One region of the Luteimonas yindakuii genome, then DNA from elsewhere that is predicted to be linked to it. Evidence: predicted binding sites of a transcription regulator. Region 1 holds the regulator's gene; the other holds the start of a gene.

What was found. Region 1 encodes FliA, which starts transcription of late flagellar genes. Its sites were predicted from a motif close to TAAAGTTTNNCNNNCNNNGGCCGATAA; they were not measured.
Region 2: a site for FliA is predicted at 4,688-4,714, ahead of E5843_RS06510 (GGDEF domain-containing protein). Genes of this name have one in related genera too.

The regions. Positions count from the first base shown of each region.
Region 1 is NZ_CP039383.2:1,545,238-1,552,630, forward strand. It holds gene motD (flagellar motor protein MotD) at 1-15, opposite strand, end outside; gene E5843_RS07070 (flagellar motor protein) at 19-759, opposite strand; gene E5843_RS07075 (chemotaxis protein CheA) at 904-2,736, opposite strand; gene E5843_RS07080 (protein phosphatase CheZ) at 2,741-3,349, opposite strand; gene cheY (chemotaxis response regulator CheY) at 3,346-3,738, opposite strand; gene E5843_RS07090 (RNA polymerase sigma factor FliA) at 3,767-4,519, opposite strand; gene E5843_RS07095 (P-loop NTPase) at 4,516-5,385, opposite strand; gene flhF (flagellar biosynthesis GTPase FlhF) at 5,372-6,868, opposite strand; gene flhA (flagellar biosynthesis protein FlhA) at 6,906-7,393, opposite strand, start outside.
Region 2 is NZ_CP039383.2:1,423,571-1,430,963, reverse strand. It holds gene E5843_RS06535 (M14 family metallopeptidase) at 1-302, opposite strand, end outside; gene dinG (ATP-dependent DNA helicase DinG) at 468-2,633, opposite strand; gene E5843_RS06525 (hypothetical protein) at 2,742-3,143, opposite strand; gene E5843_RS06520 (lipocalin family protein) at 3,314-3,811, shown strand; gene E5843_RS06515 (hypothetical protein) at 3,884-4,633, opposite strand; gene E5843_RS06510 (GGDEF domain-containing protein) at 4,751-6,061, shown strand; gene E5843_RS06505 (ferritin-like domain-containing protein) at 6,103-6,615, opposite strand; gene E5843_RS06500 (MBL fold metallo-hydrolase) at 6,792-7,393, shown strand, end outside.

The DNA of each region.
Region 1 (7,393 bases):
TTTGCGACGTGCCATGGCCTAGTGCAGGAACCCGGCCAGGCGCGCTTCGATGTTGCGCGGGTTCTCGCCCTGGGCGATCGCGATCAGCCCTTCGATCACCAGCTCGCGCTCGCCGCTGCGGCGGCCGATCACGCTCTTGAGCTTGGCGGCGCAGGGCAGGAACAGCAGGTTGGCCGAGGCGATGCCGTAGATGGTGGCGGTGAACGCGGCGGCGATGCCCTGGCCGAGCTTGCTCGGATCGGCGAGGTTCTGCATCACCGCCATCAGGCCGAGCACGGCGCCGACGATGCCCAGAGTCGGCGCATAGATGCCCATGCTCTCGTAGATCTTGGCGGCGGCGAGGTCGTGGTGTTCTTCGCCCTGCAGCTCGATGTCGAGCATGTGGCGGATGGCTTCGGGCTCCAGGCCGTCGACCAGCATCTGCAGGCCCTTGCGCAGGAACGGGTCGGTCTGCGATTCGACGTGGCTTTCCAGGCCCAGCAGGCCCTGGCGGCGGGCGACGTTGCTCCACTCCAGCAGCTGGGCGATCAGCGCGGCGCGGTCGGCCACCGGCGGCTTCAGCACCCAGCGCGAGATCTTCATCGCGCGGCTGAAGACCGGGCGCGGTGCGTGCAGCAGGATCGCGGCCACGGTGCCGACGATGACGATGACGAAGGCCGCGGGAGACCACAGCCCCGCCAGCCCCGCGCCCTTGAGGACGCTGCCGCCCAGCAGGGCGACCACGGCGAGCACGAGTCCGATGACGCTGAAGATATCCATGGTGGCGATATCGGCGAAGGGGCGCGCGACTTGAGTCGGGCGCGGTGACTGGTGATTCGTGATGGGTGGTTCGGAAGAGCTGAATCACCGGAACGGACGTCGCCCGCCCTTGCCACTCACGAATCACCAATTACCAATCACGAATCACGGACCTTTCAACGCATCCACGTCGAGGATCAGCGCCAGGCGACCGTCACCGATCAGGGTGGCGCCGGCGTAGCCGGGCAGGCCGCGCAGTGCGCGTGGCAGCGGCTTGATCACCACTTCCTCGCGGCCGCGGACCTCGTCCACGACCAGGCCGAAGCGGGTATCGCCGCGTTGCAGGACCACGATGGTCAGCAACGCCGTCTCCGGCGCCGGCTGCCGCAGCCAGTGGCGAAGATCGAGCAGTGGCAGCGTGTGCGAGCGACGGTCGAGTGCGGCACGGCCATCGAACCAGTTCACCGCATGGGTCGGGGCATGCAGCACTTCCTGCACGCGCGCCAGCGGCAAGGCATAGGCGTCGCCAGCGGCCTGCACCAGCAGGGTCGGCAGGATCGCCAGCGTCAGCGGTACCCGCAGCGAGAAGCGGCTGCCACGGCCGAGTTCCGAATGGATCTGGATCTGCCCGCTCAGCTCGCGGATGCGCGACTGCACCACGTCCATGCCCACGCCGCGGCCGGAGATGTCGCTGACCTCGCCGCGGGTGGAGAAGCCGGGCATGAATACCAGGTGCAGGCATTCCTCCGGACTCAGGCGCGCCGCGGATTCGGCATCGATCAGGCCCTTTTCCCGCGCCTTGCTGCGCAGGCGTTCCGGGTCGATGCCGGCACCGTCGTCCTGCACCTCGATGCCGACGTAATCGCCCTGCTGCTGGGCGATCAGCCGCACCCGGCCGGCGCGCGACTTGCCGGTGGCCTCGCGCAGGGCAGGGGCTTCGATGCCGTGGTCGATGGCATTGCGCACCAGGTGCACCAGCGGGTCGGCCAGCGCCTCGACGAGGTTGCGGTCGAGCTCGGTGTCGGCGCCGACCAGTTCGAGGTCCACTTCCTTGTCGAGCGCGCGGGCGACATCGCGGGCGAGCTTGGGAAAACGCGAGAACACCTTGCCGACCGGTTGCATGCGCGTATGCATGACCGCGCCCTGCAGGCGTGCGGTGGCGTTGTCGAGCGTGCTGACGGCGCGGTCGAGTTCCTCGTCGCGCAGCCGCGCACGCAGGGTCTTGAGGCGGTTGCGCGCCAGCACCAGTTCGCCGACGAGGTCGACGATCGCATCGAGGCGTCGCGTGTCCACGCGCACGGTGTGTTCGCGCTCGGCATTGGCCGATGCATTAGCCGGTTGCGGCGCGGCGGGCCTGGGCGGCACGGCGACGGGCGCCGGCGGCGGTCGCAGGGGTGCCGGCGTGGCCACGGCGGCAGGCACAGCCGCACCGGGAGGCGCCGAGCCATGCAGCTGGTCGAGCAGCGCCTCGAACTCGTCGTCGCTGATCGGTTCGCCACTGGCAACTGCACTGCCCGCGCCCGGTGCCGCATTGCCGTGCAACTGGTCGAGCAGCGCTTCGAATTCGTCGTCGCCGATCATCTCGCCGTTGGCGGCGGGGGCGAGCCCCGACGCCGTGGCGACCGGACCCAGCGAGAAACCATTGACCACCGCGGCCGGGGCGCGCGGGACGTCGCCGCCGTTCTCGATCGCGTCGACCATCGCCTGCAGCCAGTCCAGTGACTGTTGCGCCGCATCGAAATGGCGCGGCTCCAGCGTGGCGTGGCCACTGCGCGCGGCGCCCAGGGTCTCCTCGGCGGCGTGGCAGAGTTCCACCAGCGGGGTGACGCCGAGGAAGCCGGCGCCACCCTTCAGGGTATGGAACGCGCGGAACACCGCGTTCAACTGTTCGCGGTCGCCCGGCGTCTGCTCCAGCGCGACCAGCTGCCCGCCGAGGTCGTCGAGCAGCTCGCGTGCTTCGAGCACGAAGTCGGCGGCGATTTCCGGCGAGGCGTTCACCGCGTCAGAGGCCCAGGTTCGACAGCAGGTCGTCGGCGTCGCTCTGGCCGACGGTGCCGGCATCCAGCCCGCGCACGGCCGGGCCATGGCCGCGTTCGTCGCAGGCCGGCTCGTCCTTCGGCGGCAGGCCGAGCTCGCCGAAGCCCTCGTGCACGCCACGCACGATCGAGGCGACGCGGCGGATGATCTGCCCGCCCAGGTCCTGGTGGCTCTGCGCCAGCGCCATCTCGCGCAGGTTGTCGCGCAGCGCTTCCACGGTACCGGCCTGGGTCTCGTCCAGCGGGCCGTCCTTGAGGCGCGCGACCAGCGCGCGGCTGTCGTCGATCAGGTCGAGCGTGCGGTGCGTGGCCTCTTCGGTCATCGCCACCACATGGTCGAGGCGCGCGCAGGCATCGTCGAGGTTGCCGCCGGACGGCGCCGGGGGCAGGGCATCGAGCGCCTGTTCGAGTTCGCGCGCGAGGCGGCCGAGGCCGTTGACCAGCGTATGCGTGCGCGATGCGGCGATCGCATCCACGTGCTGGCGCCAGGCGTCCTCGTCGCCGCGTTCGAGCGCGTCGAGTGCGTCCTGCAGCAGGCGTGCAACCGGGATGTCGTCGACCACCGGCGTGTTCAAGCACCGCCCCCGAGGCGTTCGAAGACCTTGTTGAGCTTCTCCTCGAGGGTCTGCGCGGTGAACGGCTTGATGATGTAGCCGTTCACCCCGTTCTGTGCCGCCTCGATGATCTGCTCGCGTTTGGCTTCCGCGGTCACCATCAGCACCGGCAGGGCGCGCAGCGCGGCGTCGGCGCGGATCGCGCGCAGCAGTTCGATGCCGGTCATGCCGGGCATGTTCCAGTCGGTGATCACCAGCTCGACCGCGTCCTGGCGCAACACCGCCAGCGCGCTGTGGCCGTCCTCGGCCTCGACGGTGTTGTTGAAGCCGAGGTCGGTCAGCAGGTTCTTGATGATCCGGCGCATCGTCGAGAAATCGTCGACGATCAGGACGCGCATGTTCTTGTTCAAAAGTGGGGCTCCAGTAAAACCGTAGGCATCAGTCGTCGTCGCCGATGCCGGTGTCCGCGAGTTCGAACGCGGTCAGGCGCCCGCGCAGCCGCACCACCGCCTGGCCATGGATCTGGCACACGCGTGATTCGCTGACGCCGAGCACCGCGCCGATCTCCTTGAGGTTGAGTTCCTGCTGGTAGTACAGCGACAGCACCAGCTGCTCGCGTTCCGGCAGCAGGCCGATCGCGGCGGCGAGTTCGCGGCCGAACTCGCCGCGCACCAGCGCGTCCTGCGGGGTCGGGCCGCCGCGCCGCGCGGGCTCGACCTCGCCATGGTCCTCGACATGCGAATCCAGGCTCAGCACCTGGCCGCGCGCGGCGTCCTCCAGCAGGCGCATGTAGTCGGCCAGCGGCAGCCCGAGTTTGTCGGCGACTTCCTGTGCGGCCGCGGCGCGGCCACTGGCCTGCTCGATCGCGCGGATCGCTGCAGCGGCTTCGCGTGCGCGGCGGTGCACGGAACGCGGCACCCAGTCGCCGCGGCGGATCTCGTCGATCATCGAACCGCGGATGCGGATCGAGGCATAGGTCTCGAACGACGCGCCCTGTTCGGCGTCATAGCTGCGCGAGGCCTCGAGCAGGCCGATCATGCCGGCCTGGACGAGGTCGTCGATCTCCACGCTGGCCGGCAGCCGCGCCGCCAGGTGATGGGCGATACGGCGCACCAGTTCGGCGTGCTGGACGATGGGATCGGGCGCGTTGCTGCGCTGGATGTCCTGGTAGTGGCGGGCGGCCATGCTCATGCCGGCACTCCCTGGCGCAGCATCCGCTCGACGAAGAACTCGACATGGCCGCGCGGCGCGGTCGGCGCCTGCCAGCGGGCGGTGCGGCGGGCGATCTCGGTCAGCGCACGCGCCGACGGGCTCGCCGGATAGGCGCGCACCACGGCCTGCTGGCGCTGCACCGACATCCGCAGCCACTCGCACTGCGGCACCGCGCCGAGATAGTTCAGCGACACGTCACCGATGAAGCGCTCGCACACGCGCGACAGTTTCTCGTACAGGCCGCGGCCTTCCTGCGGGCTGCGCACCATGTTGGCGACCACCTGTACCTGGCCGACGCCACGCTCGCGCGCGAGCACCTTGATCAGCGCATAGGCGTCGGTGATCGAGGCCGGCTCGTCGCAGACCACGACCAGCGTGTCCTGCGCGGCCTGGCAGAAGGTGAGCACCGAATCGGTGATCCCGGCAGCGGTATCGACCACCAGCATGTCGAGGTCGCGCTGCAGATCGTTGAAGACGTTGACCAGGCCTGCGTGTTCGGCGGGACGGAGTTCGGCCATGTGCCGGCGGCCGGAGGCGGCGGGGACGATCATCACCCCCGACGGGCCTTCCAGGATCACCTCGTCGAGGCTGCAGCGCCCGGCGACGAGGTCGGCCAGCGTGTGGCGCGGCGAGAGCCCCAGCAGCACGTCGACATTGGCCAGGCCGAGGTCGGCATCCAGCAGCAGCGTGCGCTTGCCGAGCTCCGATAGCGCGATCGCCAGGTTCGCCGACACGTTGGTCTTGCCCACGCCGCCCTTGCCACCGGTGACGGCGAGGGTGCGCACGGGCTGGAGTGCGGGCGGGACGGCGACGGACATCGGCGGCAGGGTCTCAGGCGACAGCATGGGTGTGCTCCGGGGCGGAATGCTCGGATGCCATGGGCTTATCGGCATCGCGGCGGAGATCTTCAAGGCGAAGCACCAGATGGGCGGCATTGGCCCGGCTCAGGTCTTCCGGGATGCGCTGGCCGTCGGTGGTCCAGGTCAGCGGCAGCTGGTGGTCGACCACCACCGACAGCGCGCTGCCGAGGCGGCTGGTCTCGTCGAGCTTGGTCAGCACCACGCCCTGCGGGCGCGCGTGCTCGAAGCGGCGCACCACTTCGTCGAGGTCGGCGAAGTGGGTGTTGGCCGGCAACACCAGCAACGTGCGGACCTGGCGCGCGGCGCGCAGCCAGTTGAGCTGGCCGGCCAGTGCGCGGTCGCGCTGGCTCAGGCCCGCGGTGTCCACCAGCACCAGCCGGTAGTCCTGCAGTTTCTGCAGCAGCTGCAGCAGGCTGGCCTCGCTGTCGGCCTCGTGCACGGCGATGCCGAGCTGGCGGCCGTAGCTGTGCAGCTGTTCGCGGCCACCGATGCGCGCGGTGTCGGTGGTCACCAGCGCGACGTCGCGCGGCTGGTACTGGGCGGCGTACAGCGCGGCCAGCTTGGCGATCGTGGTGGTCTTGCCGGCGCCGGTGGGACCGACCAGGGCGATCACCCCGGCCTCGTGCAGCGGATCGACCGGGCAGATCGGCAGCTTGCGCGAGATCAGGCCCAGCATCAGCCCGCGGGCGCGGTGTTCAGGGGTGTCGGCGGGGATCTGCAGCACCACGTCGCGGGTGATGCCGGCATCGAAGCCGTAGTCCTCCAGCAGGTCCATCATCTGTGCGCGCACCGGCGAGCCGCGCAGGCGTTCGTCGGTGAGGCGGGCCATCTCGCGCTCGATCATGGTGCGCATCTGCGCCAGTTCGTCGCGCATGCGCGCCAGTTCGCCGTCGCTGGCGGGCGCCGGCGGCGTCGGGACTGCGGCGAGCACCGGCGCCGGCGGCTCGGGTGCAGGGGCTGGGCGGTCGTCGACCGGGGCCACCGGCGGACGCGTGCGCGCCAGCAGTTCGGCGAAGGCGGGGCCGTCGAATTCGTCGCCTGCGTCGCGGGCCCTGGCGGCTGACGTGGGTTCGGCGACCGCAGCTGCGGCCCGGCGCGGCGTGGCACGCGGTGTGGCCGGTGCCGCCATGGCGGCGACCGCTGGCGCTGGCGCCACCGGCGCGGGGGTGGAGGTGCCCGTGACCGGCGCGGTCGTCGTGGCGGGCGCGAGTTCACGCAACCAGCGTTCTGCCGGCGCGAGCGGCCGTTCCGGCGCGACCACCGCAGGTGCCGGTGCTTCGGCCGGCGGGCGCGGCTGCGCCTCGAGGGCGCGCTGCAGGCAGGCTTCGTCGTAGTTGCTGGCCGCCACGATCTCCACGCCCTCGTCGGTGCGGCGGTTGGAGAGGATCACGGCATCGGGACCATGGGCGTCGCGCACCATCTGCAGTGCGGTGCGCATGTCGGCGGCGACGAAGCGGCGGATGTTCATGACTGTTGCCCGTGGTTCGAAAGGGGTGACGCGTTGTTCAACTGATCGTGCCCACCAGCTTCAGGCGCCGGTCTTCGGGGACTTCCGTGTAGGCCAGCACCGACAACCCGGGCACGCTGTGGCGGACCAGGCGCGCCAGCGCGGCGCGCACCTGGCTGGGCACCAGCACCACGGCCGGTTCGTTCCTGGCCTCCTGCTGGCCCGCGCAATCGGCGAGGCTCTGCTGCAGGCGTTCGGCGAGGCCCGGTTCCAGTGCGGCACCGGCGCCCTGTGCGGAGTCCTGCAAGACGCGTTCCAGCGTCGGCGCCAGCGTGTACACCGGCAGTTCGGTGGCCGGCCCGGCGATCTCCTGGACGATGAAGCGGCCCAGCGCGGTGCGCACCGCGGCGGTGAGCTGGGTGGGGTCCTGGGTGTGCGCGGCGTGCTCGACCAGCGACTCGGCGATGCGCCGCAGCTGGCGCACCGGGATGCGCTCGATCAGCAGGTTCTGCAGCACGCGCACCACCACCGACAGCGGCAGCGACT
Region 2 (7,393 bases), 120 kb from region 1:
GCGAGCGCACCGCGCACGCCGCTGGTCTCGTAGCCGTGCACGCCGCCGGTCACCAGCGCCAGCGGGCGCGCCGCGTTCCAGTCGCGGCTGCGCAATGCCAGCAGCGGGTAGGTCTCCGGCGGATAGTCCAGGGTGCCGTACTCGACAACGTCCCAATCACCACGCAGCCGCTCGATGGCCGCCAGCACGTCGTCGGCATGGCTGCGCAGCCGACGCTGGCGCGCAAGCCAGGCGGCGCGTTCGGCCTCCGTCCAGGGCACACCGGGTGTACCGATGGGATAGAACGCGCGGGTCGTGGACATGACATCACCGTGGCATGAGGGGGACCGGACTCTAGCATCGCGGCCCGCGCCTGCTGACGCGCGCAAAAACCTCGGCCCGCAATCGCGCCAGGGAACGTCTGAACGAAATCGTCCTGGCTTGTCATTCCCGCGAAGGCGGGAATGACGGCAGTTGTCAGAGCTTCCCTAGCCGATCACCCGTTCGAACGGCGGCAGTGCGTCGAGGATGCGCTGGCCGTACTGGCGCGTCAGCAGGCGCGAGTCGAGGATGACGACGCGGCCGGTGTCCTCGCCGGTGCGGATCAGCCGCCCGGCGAACTGGGTCAGGGTGCGCAGCGCCTGCGGCACCGCGATCAGGTTGAACGGGTTGTGGCCACGGCTTTCCAGCCATTCGCCGAGCGTCGCGGTCTGCGGGTCGGTGGGCACCGCGAACGGCACCTGGGTGATCACCACCGTGGTGCAGGCTTCGCCCGGCAGGTCGAGCCCTTCACCGAACGAGTTGAGCCCGAACAGGACCGAGCCCTTGCCTGCGGCGACGCGTTCGAGGTGCTCGGCGACCAGCCTGCTCTTGTTGCCATGCGCCTGCACCAGCACCTGCGCACGGCGCGTGGCCGGCAGCAGCTCGGCCACCTTTTCCATCTTCCAGCGTGAGGTGAACAGCACCATGCTGCCGCGGCCCCAGTCGAGTTCGCGGTCGAGCCAGCGTGCGACCTCGCGCGGGTGGCCTTCGCGGTCGTCCGGCGGCACCGGGAACCGCGGCACCACCAGTTGCGCCTGGCGCTGCAGGTCGAACGGCGAGTCCAGCGCCACCATCTCGGCATGTGCAGGCAGCCCGTTCTCCGCGGCGAAGGCCCGGAAATCATGTCCCGCCGCCAGCGTGGCGCTGGTCATCACCACCGCATCCACTTCGCGCCACACCAGCGAACGCAACACCTGTGCTGCCGACACCGGCGAGGCGTGGCAGTGCAGCTCGCCGTCGCGGTCCATCGCCATCCAGCGTGCCATCGGCGGCTGGCCGTCATGGTCCTCGCGGCGCCAGCCTGCCCACAGCGCATCCTGCTGCGCCATCGCCTCGACCACCGGGCCGAGCGTGCGCAGCAGGCGTTCGCGCAGGGGTTCGTCGGGCTTGCCCTTGGACGCGGCCTGCTGCGCCGCATGCACCCAGTTGTAGAGCTCGCGGGTGTCGTCAGCGAGCGCTTCGATCGACGGCATCCAGCTGTCGGGCAGCCGCCCCATCGGCGCGCGCCACAGCGGCTCGCGATCGCCGGGTTCCGGAGTCCAGGCCTGTTCGAGCTCGTTGCGGAACGCCTTCAGTGCCTTCGCCAGCCGCGCGGCCAGCTCGATCACGTCGCCAGGCAGCAGGCGACCGATGGTGTCCTTGTCCAGCGTGCGGTAGGCACTGGCGATCAGGCCCTCCATGCGCCGCACCTGGCGCGCGGCCTCGCCCAGGTCGATGCGTGCCGCCCCCTGGTCGATGGCCACGCCGGGAAGGTGGTGCGCTTCGTCGAGCACCAGCAGCATCTCGCCCGGGGGCGCCAGCAGCGGCTGGCCGTTCTCGATCTCGCCCAGGGTCAGCGACGAGAGCAGCAATGCGTGGTTGGTCACCACCACCTGCGCTTCGCGCACGTTCTGACGCGCGCGCAGCACCGGGCACTGCGCGGCGTGACTGCAGCGCCTGCCGGCACAGCCGGATGCGGGCGTGGTGATGTGGCCACGCAGGGCCGGCGACACCGGTGTCGCCGCGTCGTCGAGGTCGCCGTCCCACGAGCGGTCGGCCAACGCCTCGAGCAGCCGGCCGGCGGCGTCGATCTCCAGCACCGTCGGCGGGCGGTCGTAGAGGCGCTCGCCCTCCTCCGCCGGCATGTCGCCGAACATCGACGCCTGGCCGGGGCCGGCATGCAGCTCCAGCGCGTTGCGCGGGCACAGGTAGCGGGTGCGGCCCTTGGCCAGCGCGACCCGCGCTTCCAGTCCCGTGGCCTTGAGGAAGGCGGGGATGTCGCGATCGAACAATTGCGACTGCAGCGCCACGGTGCCGGTGCTGATCACCAGCTTGCGCTGGCTGGCGAGCGCGATCGGGACGCCGGCGCTGAGGTAGCCGAGGCTCTTGCCGACGCCGGTGGGAGCCTGGATCGCGGCCACGCCACCGCTGGTGGCCAGCGCGCGCGAGGCAATGCCGATCATCTGCCGCTGCGCGCGCCGCGGACTGAATCCCGGGGTGTTCTCCTGCAGCCGCTGGTAGGCCTGGCGCACCCCGTCCTTCATCGCCTCGGTCAGGACGCGGGCGGGGGTGTCGGTGGGCACAGGCGTATCGGCAGGCGTCGGAGCGGCGGCGGCGGTAGCGGAATCCATCATCCGCCCATTGTCGGCGATCGCGACCGGCGACCGGCCTGTGCCTGGTGCTTGCGCACCGGCCCAGGCTGAAGGTCGTTCAGCCGGTGCGCGTTGCACTGCTCCGCAGGGTTACTGGCCGGCAGGCGTGGCGTCGTCGCCGGTGGCGTCCCGCCGCTGCTCGCGGGCCGCGTCCTGGCCGGTGAGCGGATCGAAGACGCGTTCTCCGTCCAGCTCCAGCCATTCGACGTCGCCCTGCAGGCCGAAGTGGCAGCGTGCCGTGGCTTCGCGCAAGGCGCCGCCTTCGGCCCCTGCCACCCGCAGGCCGCTGCCGGCAGGCCACGTCACCAGGAAGCCGTCGTCGCCTTCGGCCGCCTGCGCCTGCGGCTCGGGAATCACCGCCGAGCCGGAATCGGCCAACACCTGCGCAAGCATGCGTTCGCATGCCACCACCGCGTCGCGTTCGGCCCAGCGTTCGGCCGAGCAGCCGGTCAGGATCACGCCCGCTGCCAGCGCTTGGATCCAGATCTTCATAGCGACAACCTCGTTCAATCCAGGGCCATGCCCGATGCCTTCACGTTAGCGCGGCGGCGCCTCCAACCCGTTGCCGCGGCCATCACATCGAGGGCGGGAGATCGGCCGATGCATGCGGCCGGTTCACCCGGGATGGCCTAGACAGGGCGTTCCCCACAAGAGAACTCCTGATGAGCCACCACGACGAACCCGCCACCGTGCCGTCGGTCGACCTGCAGCGGTACCTCGGTACCTGGTACGAGATCGCCCGCCTGCCAATGCGCCACGAGCCCGAGGACTACCGCGACATCACCGCCACCTACAGCCTTCAGGACGACGGCAAGGTGCGCGTGGCCAACCGGGCGATCGACGGCAAGGGCGAGCCGCAGGAAGCCATCGGCGAGGCGACTCCGGTCGACGACACCAACAGCCGGCTCAAGGTGAGCTTCCTGCCCGACGGCCTGCGCTGGATTCCCTTCACCAAGGGCGACTACTGGATCCTGCGGCTGGACCCGGAGTACCGCATCAGCCTCGTCGGCAGCCCGGACCGCAAATATCTGTGGCTGCTGGCGCGCGAGCCGCGGATCGACGCGGTGACCCGCGAGGATTACCTCGCCACCGCCCGCGAGCACGGCTTCGAACTGGCCGACCTGATCGACACCCCCCAGGGCGGCTCGCCTGCCCCGTGAGGGGATCGGCCCGGCGCTCAGCGGATCGCAACCGAGCGGCCCGCATGCGTTCCGGCGCGCCGGCAGCGCCGGTCAGGCGTCGCTGCCCGCGGCGTCCCCGGCCGCGCCGGCATCATCGGCACGCAGCGTGCGTTGCACGCGCCCGCCCGCATCGAGGAAGTCGATCCTCGCCGCTCCGTCCTCGTCGACGCGGAACTGCAGCCGGGTCTTGCCGTCGCCGTCGCGCAACTGCAGCGCGGCCATGCCGTCATGCGTGCGACCCACGAACAGCCGCGGCACCAGCGGCTGCGCGCCCGCGGCGAATTCCTGCTGGGCGGCGGCCCGCTCGGCCTTGGGCAGCGCACGGATGCGCTCCATGGCCTGCAACAGCTCCTCGATCGGCGTGTCGCCGACGTCGTTGATGGTGAGGCCGGATTCGTAGCCACCGCCGAATTGCCGCACGCTCAGCCCTAGCGCCTGATCGCGGTGGTAGGGATCGAAACTGAGGTGCCCGGTGGTCACCGGCCTGCCGTCCTCGCCCGCCTCGCCGCGGAACACCAGCCCGCCGGTCTCGGTGCCTTCGTCGTTGTAGAAGATCATTCCCGCCACGCCGCGGTCGAACGGGAACTCGCGACCCTTGACGATCCCGCCGGGGAAGCGTTCGCGCCCGGATACGGTCATCCGCAATGTTCCGTCGGGTTCGCGCACGTTGATCCGCTGCACATCGATTTCGTCGAACGTCGCGGTGCGGGTTTCACGCGCGCCGGTCAGCAGGATGGCGGCCAGCGCCACCGTCAACGCACCCGAGTACACCACCAGGAACCGTTCCGAATACCGCCGCATGGCCGACCCTCCGCGAATGGAGCGCGGAGGATACGACGCACGGTGGCGCCGGGCTCAAGTCCGGCCGGGCACGGCCGATAGCGGCTGCGAACCCTGCGACGATCCGGACCCCGCGGCATGCACGTCCTCCCTCTGCGACCGCCCTCGGCGGCGCTGCCGCAACGCATCCTGCTGGTGGAGAACTCGCGCAGCTATACGCGGATGGTGGCCGAGGCCATCGAACAGAAGCTCGGGCTGCCGGTCACGGTGGCGGCCACCCTCGCCGAAGCCCGCGACGCGCTGGAGTCGCACGACGACTGGTTCCTCGCCCTGACCGGGCTGGTGCTGGCGGATGGCAACCGCGACGCGGTGGTGGACTTCTTCCTCGATCGCGGCCTGCCGACGGTGGTGGTCAGCGGCGTCTATGACGAGGACCTGCGGCGGCGCGTGCTGCGCCGGCAGATCATCGACTTCGTGCTCAAGAACGCGCCGGGCAGCCTCGACTACCTGCTGTGGCTGGTGCAGCGCCTGGAACGCAACCGGCGGGTCTCGGCGCTGGTGGTGGACGACTCTTCCTCGGCGCGGGCCTACGCGGCCGCGCTGCTCGAACTCTATGGCTACACCGTGGTGGAGGCCGCCGATGGCGACGCCGCACTCGCCGCGCTGGAGGCGGATTCGACGATCCGGCTGGCCGTGGTCGACCAGGAGATGCCCGGCATGCAGGGCATCGAACTGGCGCGGCGCATGCGCAGCGTGCGCACCCGCGACCGGCTTGCGGTGATCGGCGTGTCGGGCAATGAGGATCCGGGCCTGGTCGCGCATTTCCTCAAGAACGGCGCCAACGACTTCCTGCGCAAGCCGTTCTCGCGCGAGGAATTCTTCTGCCGCGTCTCGCAGAACATCGACCAGCTCGAGCTGATCGGCAGCCTGCAGGATCTCGCCACGCGGGATTTCCTCACCGGCCTGCCGAACCGTCGCCACTTCCTCGAACAGAGCGAACGGATGCTGGCGAAGCTGCTGGCGGAAGGCGAAGCGGTCACCGTGGCGATGCTCGACATCGACCATTTCAAGCACATCAACGACACCTGGGGCCACGACGCCGGCGACCAGGCGCTGCGTGCGATCGCGGCCGCCGTGGCCGGCCATGCGCGGCCGCAGGACCTGGTGGCGCGCTTCGGCGGCGAGGAGTTCTGCATGCTGGTGCCGGGGCTCGCGCGCGACGATGCGCACGCCTACTTCGAGGGCCTGCGCCACCGGATCGACACGCTGCAGATCATGGTCAACGAGGAGGAAGTGCGGGTGACGGTGAGCATCGGCATCACCATGGCCACGCCGCAGGACAACCTGAGCCGTCTGCTCTGCGAGGCCGACCGCTGCCTCTATCTGGCCAAGGCCGCGGGACGCGACCGGGTCCAGCCGAGCTGGACGCCTGCCGCGTCCGCGGCCTGACGCCGGGACGCGACACGGGCATATGAGTCCGCCTGGGGCGGTTACTTCTTCGCGGTGACGCCCGGTGCTTCCGAGCGCGCCAGGAACTCGCGGGTGGTTTCCGGCAGGTGCTCGAGCAGCCACTCGGACATGGCGATTTCCTGCTGCAGGATCTGCTCGCAGGCACGCTGCGTCTGCGTGTCGCCGACCGCGCCGGCGGCGGCGATCAGCGTGGTGTACGAGGCGATCTCCATGTTCTCGAACACGTAGCTGGCCATCGAGCCCTTCACGATCTCGTCGGACACGGTCATGCCGCCGATGGCCTGGCCCATCGCGGCGATCTTGCCCATGGTGTCCTTGACCGCCGAGGTGGAGCCACCGAGGCGCTCGATGCACTGTTGCAGCAACTGCTGCTGGCCCAGCGTTTCCTGCAGGTGCTCCTCGATCCGCGCCTTCAGCTTCGGATAGTTCTCGATACGTCCGGCCTGCGCCTTGAGCATGCTCTCGGCCTGCAGCTCCATCGCATGCGCATCGCGCAGCCAGTCGAGCAGGTGTTCGTGCGCTTCGGTGGTCATGATGGATCTCCGCAACGGGGGGAGATGCACTCTCCCGCCCCCGGCGTGAACAGTCCGAGATGGAATGGCGGACAGGACCGGGCAAAGTGGACCTGGAGCCAGCGTGTGCCACGCCGGTTCACCGCAAGCCGACCTGCACGCGCCCATGCTCGGCCTTTCGCTTGCGGGAGCGGGCCATGGCAATCCGCGTGCACCACCTCAACTGCATCTCCACCTGCCCGCTGGGCGGCCGCCTGATGGATGGGCGCTCGCGCACCGTGCTCGAGCGCGGTCACCTGGCCTGCCATTGCCTGCTGGTGGAAACACCGGACTGCCTGGTGCTGGTGGATACCGGCTTTGGCCTGCTCGACGTCGCCGACCCGAAGACCCGGCTCAGCCGGTTCTTCCTGACCCTGCTGCGCCCGGAATTCCGCGAGCAGATGACCGCGGTGCGGCAGGTCGAACGCCTTGGTTTCAACGCTGCCGATGTGCGCCACATCCTGCTGTCGCATCTCGATTTCGACCACGCCGGCGGGCTCGACGATTTCCCGCGTGCCACGGTCCACATGCTCGCCCGCGAGCGCGAGCACGCGCTACAGCAACGCAGCTGGCTCGATCGCCAGCGCTTCCGGCCGCAGCAATGGTCGAGCCAACCACGCTGGCGCACCTACGAACCCGACAGCGGTGGCCGGTGGCACGGCTTCGAAGGCGTGCGCTCCCCCGACGGGCTGCCGCCGGAGATCCTGCTCGTGCCATTGCCCGGGCACACCCACGGCCATGCGGGCATCGCCATCGATGC